4 regions of the Methylosinus sp. H3A genome follow, and region 4 is predicted to be linked to each of the others. Evidence: predicted binding sites of a transcription regulator. Region 4 holds the regulator's gene; each other region holds the start of a gene.
What was found. The regulator LexA, encoded in region 4, represses DNA repair genes until DNA is damaged. The targets are predictions, from matches to a motif close to TGTTCNNNNTGTGTTCNG.
Positions count from the first base shown of each region.

Region 1 (3,463 bases), 570 kb from region 4:
TCAGATGGCGCGCCGTATAGCCGACATTGTCGAGATCATTGTGCTTGCCGCCGGCGCGCATGCATTTTTGCGCCGTCGTCGCGCGCGCGTAATGACGTTTCTCGAAACCCGTGAAGACATTCTTGAACTGCACCATGCCGGCGTTGGTGAACATCAGCGTGGGGTCGTTCTGCGGGACGAGCGGCGAGGATGCGACCTTCTCGTGCCCATTGCGCGAGAAATAGTCGAGAAAGGTCGAACGGATCTGGTTGACGCCACTCATGTCGGTTCTTGTCGCCCGCTGGTTCGGCTCAAATCGCCCTCGAACGCGCGCTCGGCCGTAACCGTCGCTGGGAATAAGGAAAAGGCCCGGCGCGAACCGAGCCCTTCTAGAGCATTTGCCGGCGAAGTGAAACACCGCGCGGCCGCGAGACGCACAATGAGCGGCGCGCTACTCCTCCGCGCCAGCGCCATCCTCCTCGCCGCCAGCGTCGAGGATGCGCTCGGCGATGAGGCCGGAATTCTCGCGGATCGCCTGCTCGATCCGCTCTGCGGCCTCTTTGTTCTGCCTGAGGAAGGTCTTGGCGTTCTCGCGGCCCTGGCCGAGACGCTGGCTGTCATAGGAGAACCAGGCCCCGGATTTCTCGACGACGCCGGCCTTCACCCCGAGATCGACGAGCTCGCCGACCTTGGAGATGCCCTCGCCATACATGATGTCGAACTCGACCTGCTTGAAAGGCGGAGCGACCTTATTCTTGACGACCTTGACGCGGGTCTGGTTGCCGGTGACCTCGTCGCGGTCCTTGATGGAGCCGATGCGGCGAATGTCGAGCCGGACGGAGGCGTAGAATTTCAAGGCGTTGCCGCCGGTCGTCGTCTCCGGCGAGCCATACATCACGCCGATCTTCATGCGGATCTGATTGATGAAGATGACGAGCGTGTTGGAGCGCGAGATGGAGGCGGTGAGCTTGCGCAGCGCCTGGCTCATCAGACGCGCCTGCAGGCCGGGCTGCACATCGCCCATCTCGCCCTCGATCTCGGCGCGCGGCGTCAGCGCGGCGACCGAATCGACGACGAGCACATCCACCGCGCCGGAGCGCACCAGAGTGTCGGTGATCTCCAGCGCCTGCTCGCCCGTGTCCGGCTGCGAGATCAGCAATTCCTCGAGATTGACCCCGAGCTTGCGGGCGTAGACCGGATCGAGCGCATGCTCTGCGTCGACGAAGGCGCAGACGCCGCCCTTCTTCTGCGCCTCGGCGATCACATGCAGCGTCAGCGTCGTCTTGCCCGATGATTCCGGCCCGTAGATCTCCACGACGCGGCCGCGCGGCAGGCCGCCGACGCCGAGCGCTATGTCGAGCCCGAGCGAGCCGGTGGAGATGGTCTCGATCTCGACGGCCTTTTGATTCTTGCCGAGCCGCATGATCGAGCCTTTGCCGAAGGCCCGCTCGATCTGCGACAAAGCGGCGTCCAGCGCCTTGGTCTTGTCCACGGAGGTTCCTTCCACGAGGCGGAGATTGGCTTGGCTCACGGCGATGATTCCTTCTGGCACAGGCAGGGCGGCAGGCGCAACGCGAGATGCGGCCCGGAAGCGGGAGAGCGGCGAAAGACTTGTGATGATCGGATCGGTGTCGGACGCGAAGTTCGGATGGGCAGAGTGTATCCCATTTGTTCTCATCGCCAAGTTCTTTTTTTGTTCCGCACGGATTTTTCGTGATCCCCGTGCCGACGCCGACAGCGGGGGATGGAACCGGCTTGAAGTCCGCGAGTTCCTCGGCATAAGGGTTCCGAGCCGGCTCCCGGCGTTTTTCATCGATCGACAGCGGAGTTTCGACAGCCTATGAGCGACACGCGCGCGCCCACCCGTCCCGACGCCGTCCTCGATCCCGCCGATCCGCGCTGGGCGCGGCTGCATCGGCTGATCGACACGCATTCGCTGCTGCGCGGCGATTTCACGCTCTCCTCGGGCCGCAAGAGCAATTATCTCTTCCAGACCCGCCAGACGACCATGCTGCCGGAGGGCGCGCATCTCATCGCCGACATCGTCGTGGACTATATGAAGGCGCAGTCGATCGCCGGCGTCGGCGGCCTCGCCGTGGGGGCGGTGCCGATGGTGGCGGCGATCGCGGCGGTGAGCTTTGCCAAGGGCGCGCCGGTCGAGGCCTTTTTCGTGCGCAAGGAGGCCAAGGGGCATGGCGCGCGGGAGCGCATCGACGGCTATGTGCCCAAGGGCGGCGAGGCGCTGATCGTGGACGATGTGGCGACGACGGGCGGCTCTATATTGGAAGCGATCGCCGGCATGAAGGAGGAGCACCCGCAGGCGCGAGCCACGCGCGCTCTGGTCGTCATCGACCGCGAGGAGGGCGCCGCCGAAAAGCTCGCCGAGCAAGGAATCACGCTGGTGTCGATCTTCAAGCGGGGCGATTTCACGATCTGAGGGGAGAGCCGAATGAATTACGCGACGCCGACGTTCTTGGGCTTGCTCGCCATTGCGGCGCCGGCCGCCGCGCAATCGACCGATCCGGCGGCGGGGCGGCGTCTCGCCGCTTCGCTCTGCGTCGAATGCCACCGCATAGACGACAAGACGCCGGCCAAGGACGAGGCCGCCAAAGCGCCGAGCTTCGTCGATGTGGCGCGCATGCCCTCGACGACCGAGCTCGCCATCAAGGTCTTTTTGCGCAGCTCGCATCGGCAAATGCCCAATCTCATCCTCACGCCGGACGAGATCGATTCGCTCTCCGCCTATATCGTCGGCCTTGCGCCGAAGAAGTGACCGGCGACGTCAGCGCGCAGGCGGTTTGGGGCATTCGGGGCCGAGAAATTTTGCGTCTATGGTGAAGCCCGAGCGTTCTCGCGTGACGCCGCCGGCTTGCGTGAGCGTGATTTTCGATTGGGCGCGATACCAGCTCGTGAAATCTCCCGTGATGAGGAGGCTCGTCGTTTCACGCGCGCCGCGGAGATCGCAAGAAAATGTGACGATGACCTCGCCTCCAGCCGACTCGACGGTCGGCTTCGAGCAATTCTCTCGCGCGGCTCCGAGGATGCCGTCCCCGGCTTCGATGCACGCCTCATGCGTCTGCAGGCCCACTTCCGGCGATATCGTGGAGATTCGCCACAGGCCCGGCCGGCGCTGCGGCAGCTCGGCCGCGGGGCTCGGCGCTTGCGACGTTTGCGCGTTCGCGTTCGACGCGAGAGACAAAATTGCGGCGACCAATGTCGCAAAGCGCAGATGACGATCGGTGTGGACGCTCACGCTTCGCCTCGATCTCAGACGATATGGCCTCGGCCAGGGCGCGAAATATGCGGCGCTGGCGTCTTCCAGGCAACTCGCGATCGAGGGGAGAAGATGCAGGCGCTCGAGATTTGCTCCCGCGCTCGCGTTCGGTTTTTCCCGCGTGTCGCGCGGCTTCCTCGAGGGAAGCCGCGCGACAAGGCGTTACGCCTTGGCCTGGCCGGCCGCGCCTTCGACCTTGGGAATGCGCAG
Region 1 is NZ_JADNQW010000005.1:1,988,109-1,991,571, reverse strand. Features, by position in the region: gene alaS (alanine--tRNA ligase) at 1-262, opposite strand, end outside; gene recA (recombinase RecA) at 431-1,510, opposite strand; gene pyrE (orotate phosphoribosyltransferase) at 1,820-2,416, shown strand; gene IY145_RS12295 (c-type cytochrome) at 2,429-2,752, shown strand; gene IY145_RS12290 (DUF3617 family protein) at 2,762-3,232, opposite strand; gene lysM (peptidoglycan-binding protein LysM) at 3,416-3,463, opposite strand, start outside.
Region 1: a site for LexA is predicted at 1,663-1,680, ahead of recA (recombinase RecA). Genes of this name have one in related genera too.

Region 2 (3,463 bases), 640 kb from region 4:
CTCGTCGGCCAGCAGCCGCACCGTCGGGGTCAGCGTCGCCGCGCCGGGCGCGATCTTGCCGACGGGCTCGCCGAGCCAGCGAATGGTCCCGTCATTGCCCAGCAGGAAGGCGTCGTCCACCGCGTCGAACACGCGGGCGGCGCGCGCCTCTATCTCGCCGGCGAGCGCCCTCTGCGCCGCGGAGTTCAGCGCCTTGGCCGCTTCTCCCGTCGCCTGTGGATCGGCGGTGAAGCGAAATCCCTGCAACTGTCCGACATGCTGACCTTCGACCATTACGTCGCCGGCAGTAGTGATTTCGGCTTCGAGCATCGCATTCTCTCTCAGGCGGCGCATCAGCACACTGGTGCGGCGATCGACGAAACGCTGCGTGAGGCGTTCGTGCAGCGCGTCGGACAGACTGTCCTCTACCTGACGAGCGACGCTCTGCCAATGCTCTGGATTCTCGAGCCAGCCGGATCGGTTGGCGATGAATGTCCAGGTCCGCACCTGAGCGAGCCTCGCGGACAGGGTGTGAATGTCGCCGTCGATACGGTCCACGGCGGCGATTTGCTTTGCGAACCAATCGCCTGGGATCAATCCGCGACGCACCACATAGCCATAGACGGCGAGCGCGAGCTCGGTATGGGCGGCGGGCGAGGTCTTACGATAATCGGGAATCTGGCACACGTCCCAGAGTCTCATAATATCGGCTCTGGTTTTCGTGTTGCGCTGCACAGTTTCGTCGCGCGCCGCGACTTCCAGCACCATCTGATCCTCGGCGGTGCGGGCCCTCAGCAGGCATTCGTCGGGGGAGGCGCGCTCCAGCGATTCGACCAGCGCCTCGATCGATTCGAAATCGAGATCGGCGTTGCGCCATTGCAGCGCGACCAGCGGATCGAACCAGTGATTCTCCAGCGCCTCGACCGTCTGCTCGTCGAAGGGCGGGCAACGGCCGGTGGAGCCGAACGTCCCGTCGTTCATATTGCGCCCGGCGCGGCCGGCGATCTGGCCCAATTCCCCGGCGGTGAGGCGACGATGGCGCCAGCCGTCGAATTTGCGGTCGGAGGCGAAGGCGATGTGGTCGACATCGAGATTGAGGCCCATGCCTATGGCGTCGGTGGCGACGATGTAATCGACATCGCCGTTCTGAAAGAGATCGACCTGGGCGTTGCGCGTGCGTGGGGAGAGCGCGCCGAGCACGACGGCCGCCCCGCCGCGCTGACGCTTGATCCATTCCGCTATGGCGTAGACGTCCTCGGCGGAGAAGGCCACGATGGCGCTGCGCGGCGGCAGGCGCGCGAGCTTGCGCTCGCCGGCGAAGCTCAGATGCGACAGCCGCGGCCGCGTGAAAATGGGAACGCCCGGCAACAGCCGCTCGATCAGCGAGCGCATGGTTTCCGCGCCGATCAGCAGCGTCTCGACGCGGCCGCGCCAATAGAGCAGGCGATCGGTGAAGACATGGCCGCGGTCGAGATCGGCGGCGAGCTGAATCTCGTCCACGGCGACGAAATCCACATCGAGATCGCGCGGCATCGCCTCGACGGTCGAGACCCAATAGGCGGGCGCGCGCGGCTTTATCTTCTCCTCGCCGGTGATGAGCGCGACATTGTCCGACCCCACACGCTCCGCCACTCGCGCATAGACCTCGCGCGCGAGGAGGCGCAGCGGCAGGCCGATCATGCCCGTCGGATAGGAGAGCATCCGCTCTATGGCGTGATGAGTCTTGCCGGTGTTGGTCGGCCCCAGAACGGCGGCGACGCCGGCGGTCGACGGACGGACGCCCGGCGCGGCCGGTCTCTTGGCGGTGAGCATAGGGCCCATGGCTCTGCGTTATATTTCACCTGGAGCCCTGACGCGAGCCCACGCCAGAATCGATAGCGGCGCACGTCCCGGATTAGAACAGCGGAGACGACGCCATTTCAGACTTCGAACAGGCGACGAACGAATCGCGGCCGAATCGCTTACGAGCTCGGAGTCACGCTCTGTTCGCTCGAGATATGGTCTCTCACCCGCCTCACGAACACTAGGGCTTCTAAATCTCATATTTTGCAGCATGGATCGACCGCGAGCAGCGCGAGGTCCGACGCGGACTCCGTCCTGGCGGCTTGTCAACATGCGAATCACGACGTTGCGACGACCATCGCGTTAAGGTTTGGAATCATGCCGGAACGGAGCGGGCACGAATCGGCGATCTCGCGGCGTTGCCGCGCCGTTCGCGCGAGGTCTCGAGGCCGCGGCCCCATATTCGTCCATATATCGCGAGCCCCTCGCGCCCGCGCGAGGCCTCCGGGCGCCGCGCCTTTACCTTTTCGTCCCGAATTCGGTTGCCTGGGCGCGCTCGCGCGGCGCTCGCGGCGGCGGCGATTCGCCCTCGCCGCGCGCTCGCAGGCCCGGCGCGGCGATTCGCGAGCGCGGAAAGGGTTGACGCGCATCCGCCGCGCCGCGCGTCGCGCCGCTGCGGAACCGGCCGGCGTAAGCCGAGCGTTAACCTTTCGTAAGCCATGATCCGCCGCGACAGCGACGCCGAGCGCATGGACGGACGAATTGGCCGACGACAAGCGTGATTTCCGATTCGACGCGGCCGCTCTCGCGCCGAGCGCGCGGGCGCTGCGATTCTTCGCGGTGGGCCTGGTGAACACCGCCTTCGGCTATGCGATCTTCTATTTCGTCTGGCGCGCGACGCTCGATTCGGTCGTCGCGGCCGGCGTCTCCACCGCGCTCGGCGCGCTATTCAATTTCTTGTCGATCGGACGCCTCGTCTTCGGCTCCAGCGATTCGCGCTTTCTCGGCCGCTTCATCGCCGTCTATGCGGCCCTCTTCCTCGTCGACGCGCTCGCGCTGCGCGCGCTCGAGCATTATGGCGCGGAGGCGGCGCTCGCTCAGGCGGCGTTGACGCCGGTGCTCGCGACGCTCTCCTATCTCCTCAATCGCGACTTCGTTTTCCGCGCGGGAGGCGGCGGCGCATGAAGACCATTTCCATCGTCACGCCCTGCTACAATGAAGAGCTCAACATTCGCGAATGCCATGCGCGCGTCGCGGCGCTCTTCGACGGCGAGCTGAGAGACTATCGCCGCGAGCATGTGTTCTGCGACAACGCCTCCAGCGACCGCAGCGTCGAAATTTTGCGCGAGATCGCCGCCGCCGATCCTTGTGTGAAGGTCATTCTCAACGCCCGCAATTTCGGGCCGATGCGCTCCAACTTCAATGGCGTGATGGCGGCCGGCGGCGACGCGATCCTCCTCTTCCTACCGGCCGATCTCCAGGATCCGCCGGAGCTGCTGCCGCAATTCGTGAAGCTCTGGGAGGCCGGAAACGAGATCGTCTATGGCATTCGCAAGATTCGCGAAGAGAATGCGATCATGCGCGTGGCGCGCGGGCTCTATTATCGCGTGCTGACCGGCCTCTCGGAATTCACCTTGCCGCCCGGCGTCGGCGATTACCAGCTCGTCGATCGCAAGGTCGTCGAGGCGATGCGCGCGATCGA
Region 2 is NZ_JADNQW010000005.1:1,917,731-1,921,193, reverse strand. Features, by position in the region: gene IY145_RS11985 (helicase-related protein) at 1-1,791, opposite strand, end outside; gene IY145_RS11980 (GtrA family protein) at 2,524-2,946, shown strand; gene IY145_RS11975 (glycosyltransferase family 2 protein) at 2,943-3,463, shown strand, end outside.
Region 2: a site for LexA is predicted at 1,967-1,984, ahead of IY145_RS11985 (helicase-related protein). Genes of this name have one in related genera too.

Region 3 (3,463 bases), 1.8 Mb from region 4:
GCATTGCCGGCGAGATTGACGAGAATCTGGCGCACGCGCGCGGCGTCTCCGGCGACGGTCTCCGGCGCGTCCGGCGCGATATAGCTCGCGATCTCGAGATGCTTGGCCTGCGCGCGCGGCGCCAGCAGCTCCACGACGCCTTCGACGAGCGGCGTCAGAGCGAAAGGCTCGACCTCGAGCTCGATCTTGCCCGCCTCGATCTTGGAGAAATCGAGAATATCGTCGATGAGCTGGGCGAGCGAACGGCCGGAGGCGGCGATCGCGTCGACATAGCTCGCCTGCTCGGCGTCGAGCCGCGTCGCCGCCAGCAATTGCGCGAGGCCGAGCACGCCGTTGAGCGGCGTGCGGATCTCATGGCTCACCGTGGCGAGGAAGCGCGATTTGGCCTGGCTCGCCGCCTCGGCGCGGTCGCGCGCGGCGGCGGCGGCGCGCAGCTCCCAGATTTCATCGCGCAATCCTTCGAGCTCGGTCTCCACGGCCCGGCGGCGCAGCGCCCGGCGCGCGCGCAGAAACCAGAGCCAGCCGGCCGCGACGAGCGTGACGAGGAAAGCGAAGGCGACGAAGACGCAATTGGGGACAGGGGGCATACGGAGCGTCCAAAACCATTCGATGAAGGCGGTTATTTCACGACAATCGCGAGAAAAGTATGAATTGATCGGCAGGGCGTGAGCTCAGGCGGCGGCGCGCGCTCCGGCGGAGCCGCCTCGATAGGCGAGAGCTTCGGCGAGATGGCGGCGCGCGATCGCGTCCGAATTGTCGAGATCGGCGATGGTGCGGGCGAGCTTCAGCGCGCGGTGAAAGCCGCGCGCCGAGAGCCCGAGGCGTTCGGCGGCGTCGCGGATCAGCGCCGTCCCGGAGGCGTCGAGCGCGGCGGCCTTGTCGATCGCGCTCGCCGGAGCGCTCGCATTGGTGGTGGAGCCGGCGAGACCGAGCTTTTCATAGCGCCGGCGCTGGCGGTCGCGGGCCGCGGCGACGCGCGCCGCGACCTCGGCCGAGCCCTCGGCCGGCGGCGGCAAAACGAGATCGGCCGCCGACACGGCGGGAACCTCGATCCGCAGATCGAAACGGTCGATCAGCGGGCCGGAGAGCCGCGCCTGATATTGCGCGAGGCAGCGTTCATTGGGCTGGCGGCGGCAGGCGAAGCCCGGTTCGAGCGCATAGCCGCAACGGCACGGGTTCATCGCCGCGACGAGCTGGAAGCGGGCGGGATAGACAGCGCGGTGATTGGCGCGCGAGACGGCGACCTCGCCGGTCTCCAGCGGCTGGCGCAGACCGTCGAGCGCCTGCGCTTGGAATTCCGGCAATTCGTCGAGGAACAGAACGCCATTGTGGGCGAGCGAAATCTCGCCCGGACGCGCATGGGCGCCGCCTCCGACCAGCGCCGCCATAGAGGCGGAATGGTGCGGCGCGCGATAGGGGCGCCGATCGGTGAGCTCGCCGCCCGCGATCTCGCCGGCGACGGAATGGATCATCGAGACTTCGAGCAGCTCGCGCGGCGACAGCGGCGGCAGAATGGAGGGAAGCCGCGCCGCCAGCATGGATTTGCCGGCGCCGGGCGGGCCGTTCATCAAGAGATTGTGGCCGCCGGCGGCGGCGATCTCCAGCGCCCGTTTGGCGCTCTCCTGGCCCTTGATGTCGGCGAGGTCCGGGAGGTCCGCCGCGGCGGCGCGCACCGCTGGCTCCGGCCGCGCGAGAACCTGCGTTCCCTTCAGATGGTTGACGAGCTGGATCAGCGAGCGCGGCGCGATCACCTCCATCTCGTTGGACGCCCAGGCGGCCTCCGGCCCGCATTGGCGCGGACAGACGAGCCCATGGCCCCGCATATTGGCGGCGACGGCCGCGGGCAGCACGCCGGCGACCGGCGCGATCGCGCCGTCGAGCCCCAATTCGCCGAGCACCGTATAGCCGTCCAGCGCGTCCGAAGGGATGGCGCCGATCGCCGCCATCACGCCGAGCGCGATCGGCAGATCGTAATGGCTGCCCTCCTTGGGCATGTCGGCCGGCGCCAGATTGACGGTGATGCGCTTGGCCGGCAGCGCGAGGCCGGAGGCGACGAGCGCCGCCCGCACCCGCTCCCGCGATTCGGCGACCGCCTTGTCGGGAAGGCCGACCAGGGTGAACACCACATTGCCGCTGGCGATCTGGACCTGAACGTCGACCGGCTTGGCTTCGATCCCCTCGAAGGCGACCGTCGAGACCCTGACCACCATGGCGAAAGCTCCGACTCCGAGCAGAAAGAAAGCGCTCCAACGCGGACGTCGCCATAGTAGACGCGGCGTCTCGCCACGGCAAGAACAATATGAGAACGAAATTTCGCCGCGCTTCGGCAACGGCCCGCTAACCGGCGCGAGCTAGTCTGCGCCGAAAGTTCGACCCGATATTTTTGAGATTTGCGAAAGCGTCGCCATGCTGCGGCCGCGCTCTCATGGACTAAAGAGCCGCGGCGGGCTTCGCCCGAGAGATGGGAAAGCGCGAGATGTCTCAGAAGAATCGAATGATTACGGCGCTCGGCGTCGCGGCTCTGGCGTTCGTGCTGGGGCTCGCCCCGGCGAGCGGGCGGGCGGCCGAATGCGGACGCAATGGCGAGGGCTTCGAGCCCTGGCTCGAGGGTTTCCGGCGCGAGGCCGCGGCGGCGGGAGTCGCCAAGCCGGCGATCGATTCGGCGCTCGCCGACGTGTTCTACGACCGTTCGGTGATCTCGCATGACCGCGGGCAGAAGGTGTTTCGCCAGACCTTCGAGCAATTCTCCGCCCGCATGGCCAATTCCTTCCGCGTGAGCAAGGGGCGCTCGCTGTTGCTCAAACATGCGGCGCTGTTCAAGCGGATCGAGCAGAAATATGGCGTGCCGGGGCCGGTTCTCGTCGCGATCTGGGGGCTGGAGACGGATTTCGGCGCCTATCTCGGCAATTTCTCGACGATTCGCGCTCTGGCGACGCTCGCTTATGATTGCCGCCGCTCCGACAGGTTCCGCGCCGAATTGCTCGACGCTCTGCGCATCGTCCAACGCGGCGATCTCGACCCTGCGCAAATGCGCGGCGCCTGGGCCGGAGAGATCGGCCAGACGCAGTTCATGCCCTCGTCCTATCTGAAATTCGCCGTCGATTTCGACGGCGACGGCAAGCGCGATCTCGTTCACGATACGGCCGATGTGCTCGCCTCCACGGCCAATTTTCTGCAAGGCTCCGGCTGGAAGCCGGGCGCCGGCTGGGACGAGGGCGAGCCCAATTTCCCGGCGCTGCTCGAATGGAACAAGGCGAAGGTCTATTCCAAGACCATCGCCCTGCTCGCCGACAAGATCAAAGGCGCCGGCGACTGACAGACTTGGACTGACAGACTTGGACAGCGCGCGGTGGATTACTCCGCGGGCTCGGCGTCGGCCGTCTTCAGCGAATGTATCGGCCGATGCCGCAGATAGATGAAGAACATGGCGATCACGCCCGTGCCCATCAGCAGATAATAGGGC
Region 3 is NZ_JADNQW010000005.1:4,381,360-4,384,822, reverse strand. Features, by position in the region: gene IY145_RS23285 (ATP-binding protein) at 1-587, opposite strand, end outside; gene IY145_RS23280 (YifB family Mg chelatase-like AAA ATPase) at 672-2,210, opposite strand; gene IY145_RS23275 (lytic transglycosylase domain-containing protein) at 2,477-3,316, shown strand; gene IY145_RS23270 (hypothetical protein) at 3,355-3,463, opposite strand, start outside.
Region 3: a site for LexA is predicted at 2,291-2,308, ahead of IY145_RS23280 (YifB family Mg chelatase-like AAA ATPase). Genes of this name have one in related genera too.

Region 4 (3,463 bases):
GGCTTGTCGCCCTCGTGGCGCAGCGCGAAAGACCCCTCGAATTCATTGTCATCGGCCGAGAACTTCAGATCGGTGAGCTGGAAATCGCGCAGGCCGACGCTCGCCTTGGCGGAGAGCTGCACATTCTCGAACGGGCCGGGCAGCGGCGCGCTCACTTTGGCGAGGCCGAGCGCATGGCGCAGCGAGGGCGACGAGCCGGTCAGGCGCCCCGTGTAGCGCGGCTTGGCGCCGAGCTGACCGAAGCCCTCCGCCTCCAGCCGCACGCTGTCCGAATCGAGCCTCACGGTGACAGGCGTCTGCTCGCCGCGCAGCAGCGCGCCGGGCTTGAGCACCCACAGCATGGCGCGCGGACGCTCGCCGCGCCAGGAGAAGGCGAGATCGAGCGTCGCCGGCGAGCCGACGGTGCGCCAGTCGAGCGTCGCGTCCAGATCGTCGAGCGTCTCCGCGCCGCCGGCATATTTGAGCCGCGCGACGCCGGAGACGATGGAGACGCCGCCGAGCCGCGCGCGATCCGCCTTTTCGGCCGCGGGCGTCGACGGCCGCGCCGCCGCGGCGCGCACGGCGGCGCCGGCGGAGCTCATCGGCTTGCGGTCGAGATCGACCTCGATCGAGGGGCGAATCAGCTCGACGTCGGCGATCTCGAGCCGGCCGGCGAGCAGTGGCAGGAGCAGCACATTGCCGTGCAGCCGCTCCGCCTCGATGGTGAGCGCGGCGGCCGGGTCGGCGAAGGCGATGCTGTCGATGGTGATATGCGGGCGCGGCAGCAGCGAGAAGGTCGAACGCCCCTTGGCGGCGATATAGAGCCCCGAGGAGGCGTTGAGCTGGCCTGAAATCTCCTCGAGCAGAGCGCTGGTGGAAAAGGTCCAGGGCGCGAGCGCCGCCCCGAGCGCCACCGCGGCGACGGCGCCCATCGCGATCAGCACACGGCGCGAGGGGCGAGCGAAACGCAAACGGCGGCCGACGGCCATGGGCTTCGATCCTTCGAGTTCGCGCATTGGGCCGGTCGAGTGAGACATTCCATCGTCCATGCAGAAAGAGGCGGGGCGGCCGCAAGGGCCGCGGGCGACGCAGCGCGCGCCCGAACGCGAGGCGCGATACGCTCGAGACACGCCTTATTCGCTTGTCCGCCGCGCGAAAAGGCCCGCGCGCGAGAAGCGCGCGAGGCCGGGAACATGGCCGCAAAGGGCGGCGAGATCGTGGCGGCGGGCCCGACCTCAGTATTTGCGCAGAAGGCTGACCAGCCGGCCCTGGATGCGCACGCGATCGGGCCCGAAAATGCGCGTCTCATAGGCGGGATTGGCGGCCTCGAGCGCTATTGAAGCGCCGCGCTTGCGCAAGCGCTTCAATGTCGCCTCCTCCTCGTCGATGAGGGCGACGACGATATCGCCGGTGTCGGCGGTGTCCTGCTTCTTCACCACGACGACGTCGCCGTCGAGAATGCCGGCCTCGATCATCGAATCGCCGCGCACCTCGAGCGCGAAATGCTCGCCGCCGCCGAGCATGTCCGGCGGCAGATTGATCGTGTGGCTACGGCTCTGCAGCGCGGAGATGGGCGTGCCGGCGGCGATGCGGCCCATGACCGGGATAGCCACCTGCTGGTCCGACTCCGGCTCGCCGGCCGGGACGGGCCGCACGCGGCCGAGCGCGCCCTCTATGACCGAGGGCGAGAATTTGCCGCCGCGCGCGGCGACGCGGGGCGTCGCCGATTCGGGCAGGCGCAACACCTCGAGCGCGCGGGCGCGATTGGGCAGACGGCGGATGAAGCCGCGCTCCTCGAGCGCGAGAATGAGCCTGTGAATGCCGGATTTGGAGCGCAGATCGAGTGCGTCCTTCATCTCGTCGAAGGAGGGCGGCACGCCGGTCTCCTTCAGGCGCTCATGAATGAAGCGCAGCAGATCGCTCTGTTTCTTGGTCAGCATAGGAGAACCCCCGGCGCCGCCCGGCCTGCGGCGCGCTTCCACTCGGCGCGCATATGATGGCGCGCCTTCATAAACAAATCATGAACAGGAGGATAGGCGTTCTCGGTGCGTTCTGCAAGCCGACGGACGACATTTTGCGTCTATGGGACGCATCGATCCGCTTCAACCGCAGCGATGCTTGTTGTTACAGATCGCCATTCTCTTTGGTCATCGTCATTAGTTTTAGCACTATTCGTATTATCGCTACTTTCATTACCTCTATTTTTTGCTGTCTTCAGAAAATATACTCGCCCGTCCGACACGTGGGGAGCAGGTCCGAATGGACCGATGGCGAAACCGTTTTTATATTCCTGGATGTAGACACCGCCATTTGCATAAGAACAAAACCAATTTAGCCACCCTATCCACTGCCATCCCTTCTCATCAGCATCCCAATGCCTCGCAACCCCGTAAAATGGCGGCAGCTTTCCTTTTGGAGGCTTGAACCTCTTCTTTAGCCACTCCAGGTCAGCGTAATGGTCCCGATTTCCCCAATCAGCATCACTTTCTTGCTTTGCTATCTTAAGATCTGGCCTCAGTATGTATAAATACGAAGCATCCCACAAAACAATCGCCTGCTCGTGAGCATATGTTATTACTTTTTGAACCTCGTACGGACGACCTATACTTTCACCCAACTCAATATCAGGAGGCTCTCGCACGCGAAAGACAGCGTAGATAGAACTCTTTCTTTCATATTCCAGATATACATAAGTCACAATCAACGCAGTAAGTGGAATTATTCCGATAATTACACAACTAGGCCGTCGCAGCTTCATTGCCATTAGAGCACATACGGCAAACGCTGCTACAGCTAACACAGAAGCAACAATTATTCCCTTTCCAAAACTCGTCCACCATGCCAATCCGGCTACGACAGCCGATAACGGAATGATAGCTCCCCAGTCGCGGATCTGCCCCAACACTTCAACGATTCGTTCATTCTGCATTTGGTGATCATACAACAACCCATCTCAGCATCCAAAAGCGATCGCGGTCTCTTCCTTCGGCAAGGCGCCAACCACCGTCCAGAAAATCAACAATATCCCCCTCTACTGCGCCGCCGCCGCCGCCACCCCCAGCATCGGCCGCACATGGCGCGCGAAATCCTCGAGCGAGCGCAAATTCTTCTCCGCATCCCGCGAGATCGGCTTCAGCAAGATCGACCGCGCGTCCGTCTCCTCGCGATAGGCGGCGATCTTCTCGGCCACCTCGTCGAAATCGCCGATCAGCGAGCGCTGCAGCAGCCCCTCCTCGGTCAGCGAAGGCGGCGCCGCGCCGTCCTGGCGGGCGAAATTGCCGCGCATGCGCTCGGCGAAACGCGCGAAGAAGGGAACCGCCTCGGCCAGCGCCTGCTCGCGCCGCGGAGCCGCGAAATAAAAGCGCGCCATGGTGAAGCGCGGATCGCCCTCCGGCCCCGCCGCCTCGCGATAGATGCGCAAAGTCTCCTTGATCTGCTCGATCGGGAAAGGCGGGCCCGCCATCACGCCGAAACCGTTGCGCGC
Region 4 is NZ_JADNQW010000005.1:2,562,331-2,565,793, reverse strand. Features, by position in the region: gene IY145_RS14955 (AsmA family protein) at 1-995, opposite strand, end outside; gene lexA (transcriptional repressor LexA) at 1,215-1,919, opposite strand; gene IY145_RS14945 (hypothetical protein) at 2,060-2,908, opposite strand; gene IY145_RS14940 (LLM class flavin-dependent oxidoreductase) at 3,011-3,463, opposite strand, start outside.